DNA from 4 places in the Pseudomonas sp. P108 genome. Region 1 is predicted to be linked to each of the others. Evidence: predicted binding sites of a transcription regulator. Region 1 holds the regulator's gene; each other region holds the start of a gene.

Region 1 (5,695 bases):
CAGTATGAGGCTCGTTAAAACCCTCCCTATTTTGCTCAGTCTGGGCGCAGCACTGGGAAGCGTGAGCGCCTGGGCTCTGCCGAACGATCAGCAGCAACCTATCCGCATTCAGGCCGACGACGCCCAACTGGATGACAAGAACGGCATCGCTACCTATAAAGGTGATGTGATCATCACCCAGGGCTCGATGATCGTTAAAGGCAACACGGTCACCATGACTCGCGCGCCGAATGGCGATATCGACGTAGTGACCTCCGTGGGCAACCTGGCTTACTTCGAGCAGCTGCAAACCCAGGGCGACACCAAACCGGTTCAAGGCTACGGCGTGACGATTCAATACCACGCCCAGCAAAACCGCGTCGTGCTGATCGACAAGGCCAAGGTCGTCGACAAAGACGGCAACGTCACTCAGGGCGAGAAAATCGTCTATGACACCGTGAAGAAACTGGCCAGCGCCGGTCGCGCTACCGGCAGCAAGGTCACCGAGGCGCGTCCGCGCATCGACATGGTGATCCAGCCGAAGAAGAAAACCGACGAGAAAACCCAGTAATGGCAACTCTGAAAGCTCAGCACCTGGCCAAGGCCTATAAAAGCCGCCAGGTCGTGCGTGACGTCAGCCTGTCGATCGACAGCGGCCAGATCGTCGGCCTGCTCGGCCCGAACGGTGCCGGCAAGACCACGTGCTTCTACATGATCGTCGGCCTGGTACAGGCCGATCAGGGCCGCGTACTGATCGACGATCTGGACGTCAGCCATCAGCCAATGCACGGTCGCGCCAAGGCCGGTATCGGCTATCTGCCGCAAGAAGCGTCGATCTTCCGCAAACTGTCGGTGGCCGATAACATCATGGCCATCCTCGAGACCCGCCAGGAACTCGACAAGGCCGGCCGTCGCAAGGAGCTGGAAAGCCTGCTGCAGGAATTCCACATCAGCCACATCCGCGACAACCTCGGCATGAGCCTTTCCGGTGGTGAACGCCGCCGGGTGGAAATTGCTCGCGCACTGGCGACTGCACCGAAATTCATCCTGCTCGACGAACCGTTCGCCGGTGTCGACCCGATTTCGGTCGGCGACATCAAGCAGATCATCCACCACCTCAAGGCCAAGGGTATCGGTGTGCTGATCACCGACCACAACGTCCGTGAAACGCTGGACATCTGCGAAACCGCTTACATCGTCAACGATGGTCAACTGATCGCTGAAGGCGATGCAGAAACCATCCTGGCCAACGATCTGGTCAAGGAAGTGTATCTGGGCCACGAGTTCCGCCTGTAAGCGCAACAGTGCCCGGTGCGCCGCCGGGGCGCTGTATCGATTCAAGCAGGATTTAATCCGCTTTAATTGTTACAGCGCTCTAGGCAAACACTTCAGTTTCAGGCATATAATTTGCTTAAGTTTGGCGCCTCGGCGCCCTGTAGTGGATGGCGCATAGCGCCGGCGAATAAGGTGTTAAGCCCCTGCCATGAAACCATCGCTAGTCTTGAGAATGGGCCAGCAGCTGACGATGACACCGCAGCTGCAACAGGCCATCCGCCTGCTCCAATTGTCGACCCTGGATCTGCAACAGGAAATCCAGGAGGCGCTGGAATCCAATCCGATGCTCGAACGCCAGGAAGAAGGCGAAGACTTCGATAATTCCGACCCCATGGCTGACAACGCCGAACAGAAGCCCAACACCGAGATCCAGGAACCGTCCTATCAGGAAACCGCCCCGACGGTCGACAACCTCGAGGACGGCGAATGGAACGAGCGCATCCCCAACGAGCTTCCGGTCGATACCGCCTGGGAAGACGTCTACCAGACCAGCGCCAGCAGCCTGCCCAGCAACGATGATGACGAGTGGGACTTCACCACCCGCACCTCTGCCGGCGAGAGCCTGCAAAGCCATTTGCTGTGGCAACTGAATCTCGCACCTATGTCCGATACCGATCGCCTGATCGCCGTGACCCTGATCGATTGCATCAACAATCAGGGCTACCTGGACGAAACCCTCGAAGAAATTCTTGAGGCGTTCGACCCGGAGCTGGACATCGAACTGGACGAAATCGAAGCCGTCCTGCACCGCATTCAACAGTTCGAGCCGGCCGGCATCGGCGCGCGCAACCTCGGCGAATGCCTGCTGCTGCAATTGCGCCAGTTGTCGGCCAAGACACCTTGGCTGGCTGAAGCGAAACGCTTGGTCAGCGATTACATCGACCTGCTGGGCAGCCGCGACTACAGCCAGTTGATGCGCCGCATGAAGCTCAAGGAAGACGAACTGCGTCAGGTCATCGAACTGGTGCAGAGCCTTAATCCGCGCCCAGGTTCGCAGATCGAATCCACCGAAGCCGAATACGTTGTGCCTGACGTCATTGTGCGCAAGGACAATGAGCGCTGGCTGGTCGAGTTGAACCAGGAATCGGTGCCGCGCCTGCGCGTCAACGCCCAGTACGCCGGTTTCGTCCGTCGAGCCGACACCAGCGCCGACAACACCTTCATGCGCAACCAGTTGCAGGAAGCCCGCTGGTTCATCAAGAGCCTGCAGAGCCGCAACGAAACCCTGATGAAAGTTGCCACCCAGATCGTCGAGCATCAGCGCGGTTTTCTGGAGTACGGCGACGAAGCCATGAAGCCGTTGGTCCTGCATGACATCGCCGAAGCGGTCGGCATGCACGAATCGACGATTTCGCGGGTGACCACCCAGAAATTCATGCATACCCCGCGCGGTATTTATGAGCTGAAATACTTTTTCTCAAGCCACGTCAGCACTTCCGAAGGCGGCGAATGCTCGTCCACGGCGATCCGCGCGATCATCAAAAAACTGGTTGCCGCGGAAAATCAGAAAAAGCCGTTGAGTGACAGCAAGATCGCTGGTTTACTGGAGGCACAAGGCATTCAGGTGGCTCGCCGCACCGTCGCCAAGTACCGCGAATCCTTAGGGATCGCGCCTTCGAGCGAACGCAAGCGGTTGATGTAAGCCACGTTACAGCGTTCCAGTGGCAGGCTATCCAGCCTGCCGCTTTATGCACTGGCAACGAAGGAGAAGCTGTATGCAAGTCAACATCAGTGGACACCAACTGGAAGTGACCGAACCTCTGCGCGGCTACATCAATGAGAAACTTCAACGATTAGAGCGCCATTTCGACAAGATCACCAACGTGCAAGTCACGATGTGCGTCGAAAAGCTTAAGCAGAAAATCGAAGCCACCTTGCATATCCCCGGCAGTGAAGTGGTCGCCAACGCAGAACATACCGATATGTATGCCGCGATCGACGCCTTGACCGACAAGCTGGATAAACAACTCAAAAAGCATAAGGAAAAGACCCAGAGCCTGCTCCAGGGCGCGACCGGTCGATAACCCCCCATTCCATGATCCGACTTGAAAGTATCCTGACCCCCGGCCGTTCCCTCGTGAACGTGCCGGGTGGCAGTAAAAAGAAAGCCCTCGAACAAATTGCCAACCTGATCGCCCGCGAAGTGCCGGATCTGGCCATGCAGGATGTCTTCGAGGCGTTGATTGCCCGTGAAAAACTCGGTTCCACCGGTTTTGGTAACGGCATCGCCATCCCCCATTGCCGCCTCAAGGGTTGCCAAGCGCCGATCAGCGCGCTGATGCACCTTGACGCTCCGATCGATTTCGACGCCATTGACGGCGCTCCGGTTGACCTGCTGTTTGTTTTGCTGGTCCCGGAAGCCGCCACCGATGCGCATCTGGAGTTGCTACGTCAGATCGCCAGCATGCTGGATCGTAAGGAAGTGCGCGAAAAGCTGCGTAGCGCACCGAGTAGCGAAGCCTTGTATCAGGTCGTCCTGAGCGAGCAGAACGGGCATTAATCATGCGTTTGATCATCGTCAGCGGCCGTTCCGGCTCGGGTAAAAGCACGGCTCTGGATGTCCTTGAGGACAACGGCTATTACTGCATCGACAACCTGCCCGCAGGCTTGCTGCCGGAACTGGCCGAACGCGCGCTGATTCACACTGAGCTGGCGCAACCGCTGGTGGCCGTGTCGATCGATGCGCGTAACTTGCCGAGCCATCTGACGCGCTTTCCCGAGTTGCTTGAAGATGTCCGGGCCAAGCACATCCAGTGCGATGTCCTGTATCTGGACGCCGACGAAGAAACCCTGCTCAAGCGTTTCTCCGAGACCCGCCGACGCCATCCACTGAGCAACGCCAATCGCTCGCTGGCCGAAGCGATCCAGGATGAAACCGCCCTGCTCGGCCCGATCGCCGACCTCGCCGACCTGAAAATCAACACCACCAACCTCAACCTGTACCAGTTGCGCGACTCCATCAAGCTGCGTCTGCTGAATCAGCCAGAGCCGGGCACCGCATTTCTGGTCGAGTCCTTCGGCTTCAAGCGCGGCATGCCGGTGGATGCGGATCTGGTGTTCGATGTGCGCTGCCTGCCCAATCCGTACTGGAAGCCGGAACTGCGTGCGCAATCGGGTCTCGATGCGCCGGTGGCTGAATACCTGGCGGCACAGCCGGAGGTCGAAGAAATGTTTCAGGACATCTTCACCTACCTGCACAAGTGGCTGCCGCGCTTCGCCGCCAGCAACCGTGCCTACGTCACCATTGCCATTGGCTGCACCGGCGGGCATCACCGCTCCGTCTACCTGACCGAACGTCTGGGTCAGGCCCTGCAGAAAACCCTGAAGAACGTCCAGGTTCGCCACCGCGACCTCACTTAAAGGATTCACACCGCGATGCCTGCTCTGGAAATCGAAATCATCAACAAGCTGGGCCTGCATGCCCGCGCATCGGCCAAGTTTGTCGGGGTTGCTGGCGAGTTCAAGAATTGTACTATCAGAGTCGGGCGCACTCCCGAATCCATGGTCGACGGAAAAAGCATCATGGCCATGATGATGCTAGCTGCCGGCAAGGGTACGGTCATCCAACTGAGTACCGAGGGTGAACAGGCTGATGAAGCCTTGCAGGCATTGGTTGATCTGATCAACGACTACTTCGGCGAAGGTGGTTGAAAACCTGAGGCAAAAAATCGCAGCCCGCGACGCACAAATCTTCCCCGTAAGAGCTGCCGAAGGCTGCGATCTGTTGATCTACTTCAACCCAACGCCGTATCCATCACCATCATCAGACAAAACCCGATCAACAAGCCAAGACTGGCCAGTTTTTCATGACCATGGCGTCGTGATTCCGGGATGACCTCGTGGGTCACCACCAGCAACATCGCCCCCGCCGCCAGTGCCAGACCTATCGGCAACAATACCTGCGCCAGACCGACCAGCCAGGCACACAGCAGCGCAAACACCGGCTCGACCAGACCTGACGCCGCTCCGATTAAAAATGCTTTGACCCGCGACATCCCTGCCCCGGCCAAGACCAATGCAATCACCAGACCTTCCGGCACATCCTGTAAAGCGATGCCCATGGCCAGACTGTCCGCATCCGGCATGCCGCCACCGGCAGACACGCCGACGGCCATACCTTCAGGGATGTTATGGGCAATGATGGCAAACACGAACAACCAGATCCGCGGCGGAATGACCGGATGTTCGACCGTGCCGACGAGCATTTCCGGTGAGGCGCCGGAAACTTTGCGATCGACCAGATACAGCCCGAAAGCGCCGAGCATGATGCCGAAGCAGATCAGGCCGCTGGCACCCCACGGAGTCAGACCCAGGCTTTCGGCGGCGGCAATTCCCGGTACGATCAGCGAAAACGCCGTCGCCGCTAGCATCACGCCGGCGC
Region 2 (5,695 bases), 1.3 Mb from region 1:
TCCATCTTGATGGGCGTATTTCGTTTGCCAATGTAATGACATGCGTAAGGGCTGCGTAACTGGGCGCAGACGCTGATGTTAGTAGGGCCATGCCCTAATAGTTGTAGGACGCCGGCGAAAGGGGGGTGAAGGTCTTGTATCCGGGAGTCGGATGCTCCAGTTTGGCCACTCAACGCAGCCTCTGGAGGCGAAAAATGGACCGCAATGGTATGCGCCCGATTCATCCGGGCGAGGTTCTGAGTAAGTAATTCATGGAGCCGTTGGGCATGACTGTCATGGATCTGGCCATGCCCACGAACTGGCCCGAAAATGAGATCGAAAAGCTTGTGAAATGCCACCTCAGGATCTGCGCCGATCTGGCAATCAGCCTTGCCACTCATCTCAACACTACGCCTGAGTTCTGGATGAATCTTCAGTCGACTTACGATTTGCGCAGGGCCCAGCTCCGGCATGCGGGTTTATAGCGATTGCAGCATCCGCGAAGCCCTTTTCCACCATGGCCCCGTTATTGGGCGCTTGGTCTGTTCCCGTTCCACCACCATCAGCGGCACATCCTGCAACCGTATCCACGGCTGGTTATTCCAGTGCAACAAACTCAACGACATATCCGGCCAACTGAGCAGGCTCAGGTGTGGGCGTTCGCTTGTGCTGGGATGTTGGGCGTCGCGCAGGGTAGGGATGACCTGGTGGGTGATCCATTCGCGCAGTGCCCGGTATTCGGGGCAGTAGTGGTAGACGAGGAGGGCGTAGATGCCGGATTCGCTGATCAGCAGGGTGTTTTCGATCTGCTTGTGGATCAGGGTTTTGCGGGTTTGGTATTGGTCGGGGTCGAGTTTTCGCAGCATGCGTTCGTTGAGGTAGATGTGCAGCAGGCGACTCAGGTCTCGGGCGCAGAACCAGGGTTGGTTCTGGATGAGGAGGGCGTGGAGGGGGAGTTTGTGGCGGGTGAAGATGTAGGGCTTTAAATAGGTTTCTTCCATGGTGCAGTTCTCGAATTCGAATGAAGAAAACTGCCTCTGATCGTCGCCAAACGATAGGGGTGGCAGCTATGCGCAGGTTGGCGAACCGGTGAATCCGGAACCGGCAGACCCTAAGGTCTCCCACGCACAGCCGCCATAATTCGAGATGGGAAAAGTCCCAGGGTCGAACATGGTCGCAATGCGTCGAACTCTATCCAGGTCGCCAAACCCGGTGCTGAACATTCAGCATCGGGTGAGCTTAGAAACCTGGGCTTTTCGGCGCAATCGGACGGCGGTGGTGCAGGTTGTAGGACGTTGCCGGGATGGTTGAAGGGCTGGAGATCAAAAGATCACAGCCTTCGGCAACTCCTACAGGGGGCGCGGATTATTCAGCGGGCGGCGTCAGCTTCGCTTCCATCTCGGCAACCTTGGCTTCAAGGCTTTCGAGGCGAGCGCGAGTACGCGCCAACACAACCATCTGGCTATCAAACTCTTCACGGCTCACCAAATCGAGTTTGCTGAAGGCACTCTGCAGCAGCATCTTGAACTGGCTTTCGATTTCGGCTTTCGGCAGCGGGGTGTCGCCGTTGAACAGGCGGGAGGCGGTGCCGCTCAGGGCGTCGAGGAAGTCTTTGGGCGCGAGCATGGTGAATGTCCTGGAAACAATGGCCGGCAGTGTATCACGCAGTGTCTATAGTCAATCTCGTGGTCAGGGATGCACGCTTTTCGCGCAGGCGGATGGACGGCGACGCACCGTTGTTGTGCGTATCCGGATGGCGTTTTGGGTGCAATGGCTTGCAGCAGCGGCCAAGGGATTGAAATCAGGGGATTTTGGCGAGATGGCAAGGTTTCTGCTTAGTCACCTTCGACCCATGCACTGATGCAGTCGCTGTGACGAATGCAGTGCGGCAGACGGAGCGGGGAGTTTCGTCAGCAGCGGTTAGCTGGCGTCAGTCGGGCAGGTAAGGCCGACGATGCGTTACAAAGCCAGGCACTGCGCTTAGACTTGAGTCGGGTTTGTTTTCCTGGGGCAAGTCCACCAATTCGGGAGAGAGTTTTCATGAAGCTAGTCACTGCCATCATCAAGCCGTTCAAGTTGGACGACGTGCGCGAGTCGCTGTCCGAAATCGGCGTGCAGGGCATTACCGTTACTGAAGTCAAAGGCTTCGGCCGGCAGAAGGGTCACACCGAGCTGTATCGCGGCGCGGAATATGTGGTCGATTTTCTGCCCAAGGTGAAAATCGACGTGGCCATCGACGACAAGGATCTGGATCGGGTTATCGAGGCGATAACCAAGGCGGCCAACACCGGCAAGATCGGTGACGGCAAGATCTTCGTGGTCAATCTGGAACAGGCGATTCGCATCCGTACCGGCGAAACCGATACCGACGCGATTTAACCGCCGCCACAAACCCCAACGCCCCAGGAGAAAACAATATGACTCTGCGTAAATTCGCAGGGCTAGGAGCCCTGTTGTCCATCGTAATGCCAAGCCTTGCAATGGCGGCAGACGAAGTGGCGGCCCCAGTCCTCAATTCCGGCGACACTGCCTGGATGCTGACCTCGACGGCACTCGTGCTGTTCATGACCATCCCGGGCCTGGCGCTGTTCTACGGCGGCATGGTTCGCTCGAAAAACATTCTTTCCGTGATGATGCAGTGCTTCGCCATTACCGGTCTGATCAGCATCCTGTGGGTCATTTATGGCTACAGCATTGCGTTCGACACCACCGGCATGGAGCAGGGCGTCGTCAACTTCAACTCGTTCTTCGGCGGCATGGGCAAGGCGTTCCTCGCCGGTGTCACGCCTTCGAGCCTGACCGGCCCAGCGGCTCTGTTCCCTGAGGCGGTGTTCATCACCTTCCAGATGACCTTCGCGATCATCACCCCGGCGCTGATCGTCGGTGCGTTCGCCGAGCGGATGAAGTTCTCCGCGATGCTGATCTTCATGGGCATCTGGTTCACCCTGGTTTACGCACCGATCGCGCACATGGTCTGGTCCGGCAACGGCGGCCTGATGTGGGACTGGGGCGTACTCGACTTCGCGGGCGGCACCGTGGTGCACATCAACGCCGGTGTCGCCGGTCTGATTGCCTGCCTGGTATTGGGCAAGCGCAAAGGCTTCCCGACCACCCCGATGGCCCCGCACAACCTCGGTTACACCCTGATGGGTGCGGCGATGCTGTGGGTCGGCTGGTTCGGCTTCAACGCCGGCTCCGCTGCAGCGGCCAACGGCACCGCCGGCATGGCGATGCTGGTCACTCAGATCGCTACCGCTGCCGCCGCACTGGGCTGGATGTTTGCCGAGTGGGTCACCCACGGCAAGCCAAGCGCGCTGGGCATCGCTTCGGGTGTGGTTGCCGGTCTGGTAGCGATCACTCCGGCAGCCGGCACCGTGGGCCCGATGGGCGCACTGGTGATTGGTCTGGCGGCGGGCGTGGTGTGCTTCTTCTGCGCCACCACCCTGAAACGCAAACTCGGTTATGACGATTCCCTGGACGCGTTCGGCGTGCACGGTATCGGCGGTATCCTCGGCGCGATCCTCACCGGCGTCTTCGCTGCGCCGGCGCTGGGTGGCTTCGGCACCGTGACCGATATCGGTGCGCAAGTGTGGATTCAGGTCAAAGGCGTGGGCTTCACGGTGATCTACACCGCGATCGTCACCTTCATCATCCTCAAGGTACTCGACGCTGTGATGGGTCTGCGTGTGACCGAAGAAGAAGAGTCGGTCGGCCTCGATCTGGCACAACACAACGAACGCGGCTACAACCTGTAAGTACGCGCATTAAAAAATTTGCCCGGTTCGCCGGGCATTTTTTTGTCCGGAATTTGTCATTCAGAGAGCAGCTGAAAGGATTTTTCGTACTGCTTTGGTCGTGTTTACGACGGGCGTTTTTCTGCGGCCAATGGCTTACATGATTGCAGGAATATTAGGGCCTTTGTTTTTTCCCAGAGCGCGCTAGAATGCGCCCCGAACGTGCGGAGAACTGTATGTGGCAACAGACTCTGATAACCCTGCGGGCACGGCCCCGGGGCTTTCATCTGGTAACGGACGAGTTACTCGCGGGGCTGCCTGAACTCAGGGAGTGCCGGGTCGGTCTGTTGCATTTGTGGCTGCAGCATACCTCGGCGTCGTTGACCATCAACGAGAACGCCGATCCGGCGGTACGTCGCGACTTCGAACGATTTTTCAATCGTCTGATCCCACAAGGAACAGACGGCTATGAGCATAACGACGAAGGCCTGGACGACCTCCCGGCGCACTTCAAGGCCAGCGTGCTTGGCTGCCAGATCAGTCTGCCGGTTTCGGCAGGTCGCCTGGCACTGGGGGCCTGGCAAGGCGTTTATCTGGGCGAGCACCGTGATCATGGCGGTGCCCGAAAAGTCCTCGCCACCTTGCACGGTGAAGGGGCATAAACCGTTGGTCACCAATGGTTACTGATTTTTTAACGGCGACTTTCGACAGTTGCCAAAGCTGGTCTATAACTAATCTGCTTTTCGCAAGTCATGAGGTAGAACATGAGCGACGATGATCTGGAAAACGACGACCTCGAAGTAGGCGACGAAGACGAGGCCGAGGAAGGTCTGGAAGCAGCAGCGGAAGACGTTGCTGACGACGATGGTGGCGACGATACGCCGGCCCCGGCTGCCAAAGGCAAAGCCAAGGCTGCGGTGTCGGTAGACGAGTTGCCGAGCATTGAAGCCAAGAACAAGGAACGCGACGCCCTGGCCAAGGCCATGGAAGAGTTTCTGTCGCGCGGCGGAAAGGTTCAGGAAGTGGAGGCCAACGTGGTCGCCGATCCACCGAAGAAGCCAGACAACAAGTACGGTAGCCGCCCTATCTGAGGCGTGCCGCTGGCTTGCTGAAAAAGCCCGCCGTCGCTGCGGGCTTTTTCATGCCTGAAATTCCGGACGCGCCACGAGTGAGCCTGCTCGCGATAGCGGTGTGTCAGTCCACCTTGATGTATCTGACACACCGCTATCGCGAGCAGGCTCACTCCTACAAGGGAACTGTGTCAGTTCGAGAGGGCATTCCAGCGTGCAAGAACGGCTGGCAAATCGCTCAGGCTACGGATTTCGGCGTCCGGCAAACGGTCCGCTTCCCAGACCTTGCCCGCCGGGTTAAACCAGATCGCCCGCAACCCGGCTTGCTGCGCCCCGGCAATGTCATCCCCCGGATGATCACCTATGTGCACGGCGGTTTCCGCAGTAGCGCCACCGCGCTGCAACGCTTCATGAAACAACCGGGCATCCGGTTTGGCGATGCCGATATCTTCCGCGCACAACGCGAACTTGAAGTAATCCGCCAACCCCAACCGCCGCACATCGGCGTTGCCATTGGTGACTACGCCAAGCGCATAGTGATTGGCGAGAACCTCCAGCACTGGCTCGACTTCAGGGAACACTTCGATCTGATGCCGAGCATGCAGAAACACTTCAAAGCCCTTGTCTGCCAGGTCGGTTGCTTCTCCATGGGCGTACCCAGCGTCTTCCATCGCATGAAACAACACCCGCCGACGTAGCGCGCTGATGCGATGTTTCAACCCCGGCTCACTGGTCAACACCCGCTCACGAATCGCCCACAAATGTTCGACCGGCACGGCGCCCAGATTCGGCGCATGTTCGCTCAGCCATTCGCGCAATACCGCTTCGGCGCTGACGATCACCGGGGCGGTGTCCCACAGGGTGTCGTCGAGGTCGAAGGTGATCAACTGGATGCTCATGAATCATCGCCTT
Region 3 (5,695 bases), 710 kb from region 1:
CGGCGTCGAGCAGGATCGTGGCGGTGGTCAGGTTGTCGAGCAGCAAACGGTGGATTGCGTCGCTAATGGTCATCGGAGCCTCTTTTGGGGGCGGAGCGTGCGCAACAAGCAAGCGTCGGTGAACGGAAAATGCAAAAACCAAACCAAGGCTCTGAAAAGAAGCGTCAAACGCCTGAAACAGGCGTTTGACGCTCGTTTGAGTGGCAGGGTGCCAGCTCGAACGGGAAGTTTCGAACCAAAATGGGTTGGATTGTGGGTACGGTGCAATCTATTGCACCAATATAGTGCGCAAAGCTGAACGGCGTTAGAAGAAACGCAGGAAGGGGTTTTTCGGCTCAGGCGGTTTGTCTTTCAGTGGGCATTCCGGGCGCACGCCGTAGTCTTCGGCGACGCAGGGTTTGATCTGGCGTTTTTGCGCGAGAGAAATGCGCTGCATGAGGAAAGGCTGGTTGGCGGTGCGTTCGACCGTTCGCCCCTGTGCATCGAGGATTTCCACTGAAAGGTTATGGCTGCCACGATCAATGTTGTTCAGCGGGAACACCGGACTCAGACCTGGTTCGCCGGTGGCCTGTCCATCCAGCAACAGCCGGTAGCGATGGCCTTTTTGCAGGCCCGGCTCGCTGGTGACGCTGACGATGATTTCGCCGGCACTGCTGCGAATCGTGGCATCGGGCTCGGGCACCAGAATGCGCAGCATGTCGTAGTGGAAGGGCGGCTGTTCCGGGGATTTTTTCGCCGTGGAAATCGGCGCAGCGGCGCTGGGATTGGCCGACATGCGATTGCTGGTCGCGATGGGCACCCGTTTGGCGTTGCCGCGGGGCTGGTCGGTGTAGACACGATTGCCCTGAGCATCGGTATAGGTGAAGACCTCTGCTGAGGCCAGCAGCGTCATCAGCGCCAACACGACGAACAAACATGCGCGGATCATGGCTTGTGCACCCGCTGCACGCTGAGAGGTACTGGTGGGCTCTGCTGGATGATCGTCTGTCCGTCGATCACCTGCACCGCGAGGCGATGTTCGCCGCGATCGACGTTCACCAGTTGCAGGATCGGCACGTTGCTCGGCTGACCGTAAGGCTCATCGTCCAATACCAGCCTCAACTGATGCGGCGGCTGTAGGCGCGGCTTGATCAGCACTTGGACGGTGAACGTGCCGTTATTGGCGCGCACGGCCTCTTCGGTGGGCAGGCCTGCGAGTTCAAGAATGTCGTAGGCGTTGCGCACAGGTTCACGGTTGTCGGTTTCGGGCGCGGGTGATGCGCCGGGTGCCTGCGGCTCGACACGATTGAGCGGCGGCAACTCCACGGGCTGCGCCTGCACACCGTCCGGCGAGTGATCGCTATACACCGTGTTGCCGTTGGCGTCGGTGTACTTGTAGATCTGCGCAGTGGCGGGCAGGGCGATCAGCAGCAGAATGTAGAAAAAGGTGCGACCCATGAAATCGACCGGGATTGAAAGCGATGGGGTGCAGCATAGGACAGACGCGGCGGTTGGCCCAAGCCTGCACACATCACGAGATCATTCAGACACCAAAAATCCCCTGTAGGAGTGAGCCTGCTCGCGATGGCGTCGTGTCAGTCAGCATTACCTCCAATGATCCACCGCTATCGCGAGCAGGTTCGCTCCCACAGGGATCGGTGTGATGCCATAAATCGCGGGCAATAAAAAAGGCCTCCCGAAGGAGGCCTCTTTCACTCACGCCACGTAACGCGGCGCTACCGGATCAGCAGCTGTAGTACAGCTCATATTCCAGTGGGTGTACGAAGGTGCGAACCTTGATTTCTTCTTCCGATTTCAGCGCGATGTAAGCGTCGATGAAGTCGTCGGAGAACACGCCGCCCTTGGTCAGGAACGCGCGGCCTTTGTCCAGCTCTTCCAGGGCTTCTTTCAGGCTGCCGCAAACTTGCGGGATCTCTTTCGCCTCTTCAGGCGGCAGGTCGTACAGGTTTTTGTCAGCCGCGTCGCCTGGGTGGATCTTGTTCTGGATACCGTCCAGACCGGCCATCAGCAGTGCTGCGAAGGCCAGGTACGGGTTGGCAGCCGGATCCGGGAAGCGGGCTTCGATACGGCGGGCTTTCGGGCTCGACACGTAAGGAATACGGATCGAAGCGGAACGGTTGCGAGCCGAGTAGGCCAGCATCACTGGAGCTTCGAAGCCTGGTACCAGACGCTTGTAGGAGTTGGTCGCCGGGTTGGTGAAGCCGTTCAGGGCCTTACCGTGCTTGATGATGCCGCCGATGAAGTACAGAGCGGTATCGGACAGGCCGGCATAGCCTTCACCTGCGAAGGTGTTCTTGCCGTCTTTCCAGATCGACATGTGTACGTGCATGCCCGAACCGTTGTCGCCGTACAGTGGCTTCGGCATGAAGGTCGCGGTGCGGCCGTAAGCGTCAGCAACGTTGTGCACAACGTACTTCAGGGTTTGGGTTTCGTCGGCTTTCTTCACCAGGGTGTTGAACTTGACGCCGATTTCGTTCTGACCGGCAGTCGCCACTTCGTGGTGGTGAACTTCGACGGTCAGGCCCATTTCTTCCAGTGCGTTGCACATGGAGGTACGGATTTCGTGGTCGTGGTCGAACGGTGGCACCGGGAAGTAGCCGCCTTTGACGCCTGGACGGTGACCCTTGTTGCCGCCTTCGATGTCCTGGTCGGACATCCACGAACCTTGCTCGGAGTAGATCTTGAACATCGAGCCGGAGATGTCCGACTTGAATTTCACCGAGTCAAAGATGAAGAATTCTGGCTCTGGACCGGCGAACACGGTGTCACCGATACCGGTGGCTTTCAGGTGTTCTTCAGCACGCTTGGCGATCGCACGTGGGTCGCGGTCGTAGCCTTGCATGCTCGAAGGTTCGATGATGTCGCACACCAGGATCAGGGTGGCGTCTTCGGTGAACGGGTCGAGAACGGCAGTTTCGTCAACCGGCATCAGGATCATGTCGGAGGCTTCGATGCCTTTCCAGCCAGCGATGGAGGAACCGTCGAACATCTTGCCGACTTCGAAGAAGTCTTCATCCAGCGCATCGCGAGCCGGCATGGTCACGTGGTGCTGAGTGCCTTTGGTGTCCGTGAAGCGCAGATCAATCCACTTGACGTCATGATCTTTGATGAGTTGAACCGTCTTCGACATATGTCCTCCGGGTGGCTTCGGGCTTGGTAGTGGATGCCCTTGAATTTGGGTGATGCCGGCGCGAATACTCTGCCAAGGCAACCTGCCTCACAAGGGAGCAAATTGCATGCCAGTGCCCCAGCATGGGTTTTTTGCCCCAGATTCACGCTTATTAAGGTGCAAAGCGCCTGAATGCGGAAAATCTCGCCCTTTAATGTAGCGTCGTAAAACGAAAATGACCTGTTTTGGTGCGTGCAAAACCTTCTGCACATTAACTGGTTAAACCTTGAGCAATTTCCGCTATAATCCGCGCCCCCCTTTTTCGGCTGGCCGTTCGCGCGCTGTTTTCATGAAACTAATCGTAAAAGTCTTCCCCGAGATCACCATCAAAAGCCGACCTGTCCGGACGAAGTTCATCCGCCAGCTGGCCAAGAACATCCGCACCGTGCTCCGCGACCTGGACCCGGCCGTGGTGGTGAACGGTGTGTGGGACAATCTCGAGCTGGAAACCCGCGTTACCGACCCCAAAGCCTTGAAAGAGATGGGTGAGCGCCTGACCTGCATGCCGGGCATCGCGCACTTCCTGCAGATCGACGAGTACCCGCTGGGCGACTTCGACGACATCACCGAGAAGTGCAAACAGCACTACGGCGATGCACTGGCCGGGAAGATTTTCTCGGTGCGCTGCAAGCGTGCCGGCAAGCACACCTTCAGCTCGATGGACGTCGAAAAATACGTCGGCAGCAAGCTGCGCCGTGAGTGCGGTGCCGCCGGTATCGACCTGAAAGCGCCGGAAATCGAAGTCCGTATCGAAGTTCGCGACAAACGGTTGTTCGTCATTCACAGCCAGCACAACGGCATCGGCGGCTACCCGCTCGGCGCCCTGGAGCAGACGCTGGTATTGATGTCCGGCGGCTTTGACTCGACGGTTGCGGCCTACCAGATCATTCGTCGCGGCCTGATGACGCACTTCTGCTTCTTCAATCTGGGCGGTCGTGCCCATGAATTGGGCGTGATGGAAGTCGCGCATTTCATCTGGAAGAAGTACGGCAGCTCGCAACGCGTGCTATTTGTCAGTGTTCCGTTCGAAGAAGTGTTGGGCGAAATTCTCGGCAAAGTCGATAACAGTCATATGGGCGTCGTATTGAAGCGTATGATGTTGCGCGCGGCCTCCAACATCGCCGACCGTCTGCACATCGAAGCGCTGGTCACCGGTGAGGCGATCTCCCAGGTGTCGAGCCAGACGCTGCCGAACCTGTCGGTGATCGACTGCGTGACCGACAAACTGGTCCTGCGTCCGCTGATCGTGGCGCACAAGCAGGACATCATCGACACGGCCAACGAGATCGGCACCGCCGATTTCGCCCGGCACATGCCGGAATACTGCGGCGTTATTTCGGTCAATCCGAAGACCGCCGCCAAACGCGGTCGCGTTGAGCACGAAGAGAAAGAATTCGACATGGCGGTCCTCGAGCGTGCGCTCGAAAACGCCAAACTGGTGCCGATCGATCGGGTGATCGACGAATTGGGCCAGGACGTACAGATTGAAGAAGTCAGCGAAGCACTGGCCGGCCAGATCGTGATCGACATCCGTCACCCGGATGCCGCCGAGGATGAGCCGCTGGAACTCGCTGGCGTAGAAGTACAGACGATGCCGTTCTACGCAGTGAACGCTCGTTTCAAGGAGCTGGATCCGACTCGCCAGTACCTGCTGTATTGCGACAAAGGCGTGATGAGTCGCCTGCATGCTCACCATTTGCTCAGTGAGGGGCATGCCAATGTGCGCGTTTATCGACCGAGCTAAGTGCCCGGGGCTGTTTGCCTGTGGCCTGCGTCACCGGCCCCCCGACACCGCCGTCAAGCTGTAACGGCCATGCCGGACACTACTGCTAATCGCTGCCAAGACTTGTCAGCAAACCGAATCCTCTGATCGAGATACACAAGTGATCGAAAATCTACGCAACATCGCCATCATTGCCCACGTTGACCATGGTAAAACCACCCTGGTAGACAAACTCCTGCGTCAATCCGGCACTCTGGAGCGCAACGAGCTCAACGACGAGCGCGTGATGGACTCCAACGACCAGGAAAAAGAGCGCGGTATTACCATTCTGGCGAAAAACACCGCCATCAACTGGAACGGCTACCACATCAACATCGTGGACACCCCGGGCCACGCCGACTTCGGCGGCGAAGTTGAACGCGTAATGTCGATGGTCGACTCCGTTCTGCTGCTGGTTGACGCTCAAGACGGCCCTATGCCGCAAACCCGTTTCGTGACCAAGAAGGCTTTCGAAGCCGGCCTGCGTCCGATCGTGGTAATCAACAAGGTTGACCGGCCAGGCGCGCGTCCGGACTGGGTTCTGGACCAGATCTTCGACCTGTTCGACAACCTCGGTGCTACCGAAGAACAACTGGACTTCCAGGTTGTTTACGCCTCGGCCCTGAACGGCATTGCCGGTCTGGATCACACCGCCATGGCTGAAGACATGACCCCGCTGTACCAAGCGGTAGTCGACCACGTTCCGCCTCCGGCTGTTGACCGTGATGGCGCGTTCCAGATGCAGATCTCCGCTCTGGACTACA
Region 4 (5,695 bases), 980 kb from region 1:
GTCCTCGAACCAGTGCGGTGAGTGATTTCCTGTGGCTCCACTCTTGCCCCGAGCGGCCATTGATTCAATGACCACAGCGCTCAATGCGCTTGACGCACGCGCTCAGACGGACGGTCGTCGGCGGCTGGGTGAACCGGTTCAGGTCGGCGAGTTGTCTAGCAAGCGGGCGGCACAGAAGCTGGCAATAAGCCTCATGCCTTTTTAATCGCAATTCACCACAGCTCCATATGAAATGGATCTAAGCCAAGCGTGACGCGGGCCCTAAGGTAGTACATGTACGTCAGGGTCGTCGGGTTTTGCCGAGGCCGACGTTCTTCAACAGGAAGTGCAGCGCTTGCCGTCATGGATATGCAGGCAAGCATCAGGAAATAACAATAAAGGCGGTCAAGCCATGTTCAAACAACCGAAAGTTCGTCAAGCAGGGCTCATTCTTTTCGCCACGACGCTGTTGTTGATTTTGCCGAATCTGACCAAGGTCATCGGCTGAATCGAGCGGCAGGTGCTGTTTATCGCCACTGAAAATGTGACTGGCCCGCTACCCGGGCCAGCGTGGCTGTGCCAATCTTTGCGCACTCCCACGACATGGACGGCGATCATTTGAAAGCGCTCATCGTATTCGGCGCCATGCTGCTGAGCATGCCCTTGGCTGCCGCACAGTTGGATCTGCAGCTGGGCGCAAACAGCCGCACCTGGCAGACCGAGGAATTACTCAAGCATCCTCAGGTACAAACCCTCACCATCAAAAACGATGTGTCCTACAAGAAGGACATGACCTATCGCGCCGTGCCCGTGGCCGCGCTGCTGACCGGGATCAAACCGCAAGATCACCTGCAAGCGGTGGCGCTGGACGGGTTCGCGGCCGAGCTGGCCGCAGCGCCGCTGCTCAACGCAAAGGGCGCACGGGCCTGGCTGGCCATTGAGGATCCGGCTCAGCCGTGGCCAGCGCTGTCAGAGGGCAAGCACAGCGCCGGGCCGTTCTATCTGGTCTGGACCGATCCGCAGGCCGGCAATATCAGCCCGGAGCAATGGCCGTTCGAAGTCGCGAGCATCAAGCGCATGGCGCCGGTGGCTGAGCGCTTCCCTGCCCTGCTGCCGGATCCTGCGTTGAAGGCGGATGACCCAGTCAATCTGGGCTTTTCGCTGTTTCAGAAGAATTGTCTGGCCTGTCACCGGTTGAACGGTGCGGGGGATGCGCAATTCGGGCCGGACTTGAACATTCCGTATAACCCGACCGAGTATTTCGGCGCGGATTTCCTCAAGCGCTACATTCGTGATCCGCAGAGTTTGCGGCAGTGGCCGCAGGCGAAGATGCCGGGGTTTTCGGTGGAGGTGTTGCCGGATGGGGATCTGGAATTGCTGGTGGGATATCTCAAGCACATGGCCGGACGCAAAGTTAAGCCCTGAACATATTTCCTTGTAGGAGTGAGCCTGCTCGCGATAGCGGAGTGTCAGACACTGATAATTCAACTGTCAGACCGCTATCGCGAGCAGGCTCACTCCTACAAGGGTTTTGTGTTAGCCCGTTACTGTTGTTGCACGGAGATGACTGGGGTTGGTGAGACGAACACTTTCGCATGCATCTGCTCACACCCACCGCCCCGGCGCATGCCGCGCACCGGGCAGGCATCCAGATAATCCAGACCCACCGCCAGTTTCAGATGCCGCTCCGGCCGTGCCAGTTCATTGGTCACGTCAAAGCTGTACCAAGCGTCATCCAGCCAGGCCTCCGCCCAGGCATGGCTGGCCAGATGCTCGCAATCTTCGCTGTACAAGTAGCCCGACACATAACGCGACGGAATCCCGAGACTACGTGCACAAGCCAGGAACGCATGAGCGTGATCCTGACAAACCCCGGCACGCCCGGCGAAGGCTTCCGCCGCGCTGGTGTCGACTTCGGTGGAACCCGGTGTGTAGGTCATGTGCTGATTCAAACCGTGCATCAGATCGATCAGCGCGGTGCGATCGCGCCGCTGCTTGCAGGATCTCTCGGCGAACGCGCGCAATGCCTCGTCGGCCTCGGTCAATCGGGTAAAGCGCAGGAACGGCAGCGCCGACTGACTCTCATGCTCGGCCTCGCGCAGCTCATCGATATCAACCTGACCGCGAGCACCAATGATGATCGCTTCGTGCGGTTCATCCATGGTCAGCACGTGCAGGATGTTGCCGAACGGATCGAGTTGCGCGCGCACCGGGCGTGGCAGGTCGAGTTGCCAGCTCAACACGTGCTGACGCTCGCTGTCGTGGGGTGTCAGCCGCAGGTACTGGATGCTCGCCCGCACCTGATCTTCGTAGTGATAGGTGGTCTCGTGGCTTATGGAAAGTCTCATGCAGCCTCCAGGTAGGAACTGTGAATGGCGTTACCCAACTGGCGCACCAGCGGGATGAATTCGGTCAGCCAGGCGTGCAGGCCTTCCTCGAGAATTTCGTTGATGCCGGTGTAGCGCAGGCGCGCGTCCATCTCTGCCGCGAGGCGCTGGGCCGGTCGGCCATTGGCGCCGGGCAACTGCGCGAGAATCTGATCGATCTCCTCGGTGCAGGCACGCAGTGAACGCGGGACATCGGCACGCAACAGCAGCAACTCGGCGACGTGACGGGCGCCGGGCGCATCGCGGTAGATTTCGGTGTAGGCCTCGAATGATGACAAGGCGCGCAGCAAGGCACTCCACTGGTAATAAGCGTGCGCCGTGCCGTCACTGACCGCTTCAGCCTGATCGCCGGCCATTTCATAACGTGCATCGAGCAACCGCAGCGTGTTGTCGGCGCGCTCGATAAACGTGCCGAGACGAATAAAGCGAAACGCATCGTTGCGCATGATCGTGCCGTAGGACGCGCCACGAAACAGGTGCGAGCGTTCCTTGATCCATTCGCAAAAGCGGCTCATGCCGTAACGGCTCAGACCCTGCTCGGCGATCCCGCGAATCTCCAGCCACGTCGCGTTGATGTTTTCCCACATGTCTGCGGTGATGCGTCCACGTACAGCATGGGCGCTGGCCCGCGCCGCGCCGAGGCAACTGTAGATGCTCGCCGGATTAGCCGCATCAAGGGCAAAAAAGTGCAGCAGGCGTTCGGCATGCAACGCGCCGTGACGCTCCAGATAATCATCAAGGGTGCCGGTGATCAGCAGCGGCATCGCCAGTTCGTGCAGACCATCGCCGCGACCGTCCTGCGGCATCAGCGACAGCGAATAACTGATGTCGAGCATCCGGGCGAGGTTTTCCGCCCGCTCCAGGTAACGCGACATCCAATACAGATCCGAGGCAGTTCTACTTAACATGGCAAGCTTCCTTCAATCCTCGACCACCCAGGTGTCCTTGGTTCCGCCGCCCTGGGAGGAGTTCACCACCAGAGAGCCTTCGCGCAGCGCGACGCGGGTCAAACCGCCGGGCACCACGCGGGTTTCGCGACCGGACAAGACAAACGGACGCAAGTCGATATGGCGCGGCGCAATGCCGTTTTCGACAAAGGTCGGACAAGTCGACAGCGACAGCGTCGGTTGCGCGATATACGCGTGGGGCTTGGCCTTGATCCGCTCGCGGAACGCGTCGATTTCGGCCGTCGTCGACGCCGGACCCACCAGCATTCCGTACCCGCCGGAGCCTTGGGTTTCCTTGACCACCAGATCTGGAAGATTGGCCAGCACATGGGAAAGTTCAGACGGATTGCGGCACTGCCAGGTTGGCACGTTCTTCAGGATCGGTTCTTCGTCGAGATAAAAACGGATCATGTCAGTGACAAACGGATACACCGATTTGTCGTCCGCCACACCGGTGCCGATGGCGTTGGCCAGTACTACGTTGCCCGAGCGATAGGACGACAGCAGCCCCGGCACGCCGAGCATTGAGTCCGGGTTGAACGCCAGAGGATCGAGGAAAGCGTCGTCGAGCCGGCGGTAGATCACGTCCACCGCTTTCGGGCCGTCGGTGGTGCGCATGAAGACCTTGTCATCACGCACGAACAGATCCGCGCCCTCGACCAGCTCCACGCCCATTTCCCGCGCCAAAAACGCGTGTTCGAAGAATGCACTGTTGAAGCGACCCGGCGTCAGCACCACCACACTCGGGTCGTCAATCGGGCTCGAGCTCTTCAGGGTGTCGAGCAGCAGGTTCGGGTAGTGATCGATTGGCGCAATGCGCTGGGCGGCGAACAGCTCCGGGAACAGGCGCATCATCATCTTGCGGTCTTCGAGCATGTAGCTGACGCCGCTCGGTGTGCGCAGGTTGTCTTCAAGCACGTAATAGGTGCCGTCGCCATCGCGCACCAGATCGACGCCGGAGATGTGCGAATAGATATCGCGGTGCAGATCCAGACCTTGCATCGCCAACTGATATTGCTCGTTGGCCAGCACCTGTTCGGCAGGAATGATCCCGGCCTTGATGATGCGCTGCTCGTGATAGAGGTCGGCGAGAAACATGTTCAGCGCCTTGACCCGCTGGATGCAGCCGCGCTCGACGATCCGCCACTCGCTGGCGGGAATGCTGCGCGGAATGGTGTCGAAGGGAATCAGGCGCTCGGTGCCCTGCTCATCCCCATAGAGCGTGAAAGTAATGCCGGCGCGATGGAACAGCAGATCGGCCTCGCGTCGCCGTTGAGCCAGCAGCTCGTCAGGCGTGTCGGCCAGCCATCGGGCGAACTCCCGATAATGCGGGCGAACCTGGCCGCCGGCATCGTACATCTCATCAAAATAGGTGCGGATCATGCCGTACTCCTTGTCACCCGGACCTACAGGCCTTCGCAAGGCCCGTGCCATCGGCATAAACGCTTTGATTTCAATCGGTTGGATATTCACGCTACAGACACCGCACCATTCCTGTGCGGCAAATGCCCCAACCGGATTGCCCCCGCTTCATTGCGACGCACTGCATCGCCTATCACCAGCATAGTCAGAGTTGATTTCACTGCCCGGCGCTGCCTGCGGATAATCCGCGCATTCGCTGCAAACTTCGCCGACTACCACGTCACGAAGCGCCCAGCTCAACTGATCGGGATTGCCTCGGCAGCCCGCCCCGCTGTAACCCTGACCGGTTTCCTCTCCTTATCGGTCTTCCCTTTTAGCCACCCTCTCCGGTGGCTTTTTTTTGCCTCGGTTTCTTGTTTCAGGGTTTTGCCACAGCGTTTGCTTACGCCGGAAATGACAACGGCCAACCCGAAGGTCAGCCGTTGTTCAACAAATGGAACCAGAGATCAGTTCAAACGGTGGCGGTTGCGCACCTCCTGTTTCACACCCCAGCCTTCGATAATGCCGCCCAGAGGCTCAACCACGGCAGAGAATCCCTGCTCGAAGTCGCCGATATCGTCATAGGTCGCGTACATCACTTTGCTTAATTCCAGCGCCCACGCACCGTCATCACGCACGCTGACCTGGGCATTGATGGATTCACCGCGAAATTTGCCTGCCGCCCTGCGCGCCCGCTCCTCGTCCGGGAAAATCGCGTAGAACTCGATGGGATGGAATCGGGAAAAATCGAAACCGCCTTCTTTCATGCGGCGCAGAACATTGCTGCTGATGTCTTCTTGATAGGCTGTGCTCATGAATCGTCCCCCTCGCATAGATGGATAGACTTTCCGTATTCCCGCCCCGGGCCTCTGGCCAAAGTACGACGGCAACGTGGTTGCACGCGGGAACAAGCATGTAGCTGACAAGACCAGACCTTAGCGATCCGTTCGCTGATCTCGCTTGCAGAGTAGCCCCAAGATA

What was found. Region 1 encodes sigma-54, which starts transcription at its own class of promoters, with help from an activator protein. Its sites were predicted from a motif close to ANTGGCATNNANNTTGCTNT; they were not measured.
Region 2: a site for sigma-54 is predicted at 1,798-1,817, ahead of glnK (P-II family nitrogen regulator). Genes of this name have one in related genera too.
Region 3: a site for sigma-54 is predicted at 3,225-3,244, ahead of glnA (type I glutamate--ammonia ligase). Genes of this name have one in related genera too.
Region 4: a site for sigma-54 is predicted at 4,729-4,748, ahead of QOM10_RS09195 (circularly permuted type 2 ATP-grasp protein). Genes of this name have one in related genera too.

Annotation. Positions count from the first base shown of each region.
Region 1 is NZ_CP126691.1:1,093,750-1,099,444, reverse strand. Features, by position in the region: gene lptC (LPS export ABC transporter periplasmic protein LptC) at 1-18, shown strand, start outside; gene lptA (lipopolysaccharide transport periplasmic protein LptA) at 5-550, shown strand; gene lptB (LPS export ABC transporter ATP-binding protein) at 550-1,275, shown strand; gene QOM10_RS04615 (RNA polymerase factor sigma-54) at 1,463-2,956, shown strand; gene hpf (ribosome hibernation-promoting factor, HPF/YfiA family) at 3,030-3,338, shown strand; gene ptsN (PTS IIA-like nitrogen regulatory protein PtsN) at 3,350-3,814, shown strand; gene rapZ (RNase adapter RapZ) at 3,817-4,674, shown strand; gene QOM10_RS04595 (HPr family phosphocarrier protein) at 4,690-4,965, shown strand; gene QOM10_RS04590 (ZIP family metal transporter) at 5,049-5,695, opposite strand, start outside.
Region 2 is NZ_CP126691.1:6,394,603-6,400,297, reverse strand. Features, by position in the region: gene QOM10_RS28470 (HigA family addiction module antitoxin) at 252-464, shown strand; gene QOM10_RS28465 (Bro-N domain-containing protein) at 459-980, opposite strand; gene QOM10_RS28460 (accessory factor UbiK family protein) at 1,345-1,605, opposite strand; gene glnK (P-II family nitrogen regulator) at 2,020-2,358, shown strand; gene QOM10_RS28450 (ammonium transporter) at 2,397-3,734, shown strand; gene QOM10_RS28445 (secondary thiamine-phosphate synthase enzyme YjbQ) at 3,950-4,375, shown strand; gene sutA (transcriptional regulator SutA) at 4,478-4,804, shown strand; gene QOM10_RS28435 (HAD-IA family hydrolase) at 4,975-5,682, opposite strand; gene xerC (tyrosine recombinase XerC) at 5,679-5,695, opposite strand, start outside.
Region 3 is NZ_CP126691.1:383,634-389,328, forward strand. Features, by position in the region: gene glnL (nitrogen regulation protein NR(II)) at 1-73, opposite strand, end outside; gene QOM10_RS01705 (DUF4124 domain-containing protein) at 305-928, opposite strand; gene QOM10_RS01710 (DUF4124 domain-containing protein) at 925-1,437, opposite strand; gene glnA (type I glutamate--ammonia ligase) at 1,724-3,130, opposite strand; gene thiI (tRNA uracil 4-sulfurtransferase ThiI) at 3,459-4,913, shown strand; gene typA (translational GTPase TypA) at 5,053-5,695, shown strand, end outside.
Region 4 is NZ_CP126691.1:2,075,785-2,081,479, reverse strand. Features, by position in the region: gene QOM10_RS09210 (cytochrome c) at 583-1,404, shown strand; gene QOM10_RS09205 (transglutaminase domain-containing protein) at 1,524-2,327, opposite strand; gene QOM10_RS09200 (alpha-E domain-containing protein) at 2,324-3,274, opposite strand; gene QOM10_RS09195 (circularly permuted type 2 ATP-grasp protein) at 3,287-4,696, opposite strand; gene QOM10_RS09190 (ribonuclease E inhibitor RraB) at 5,182-5,529, opposite strand.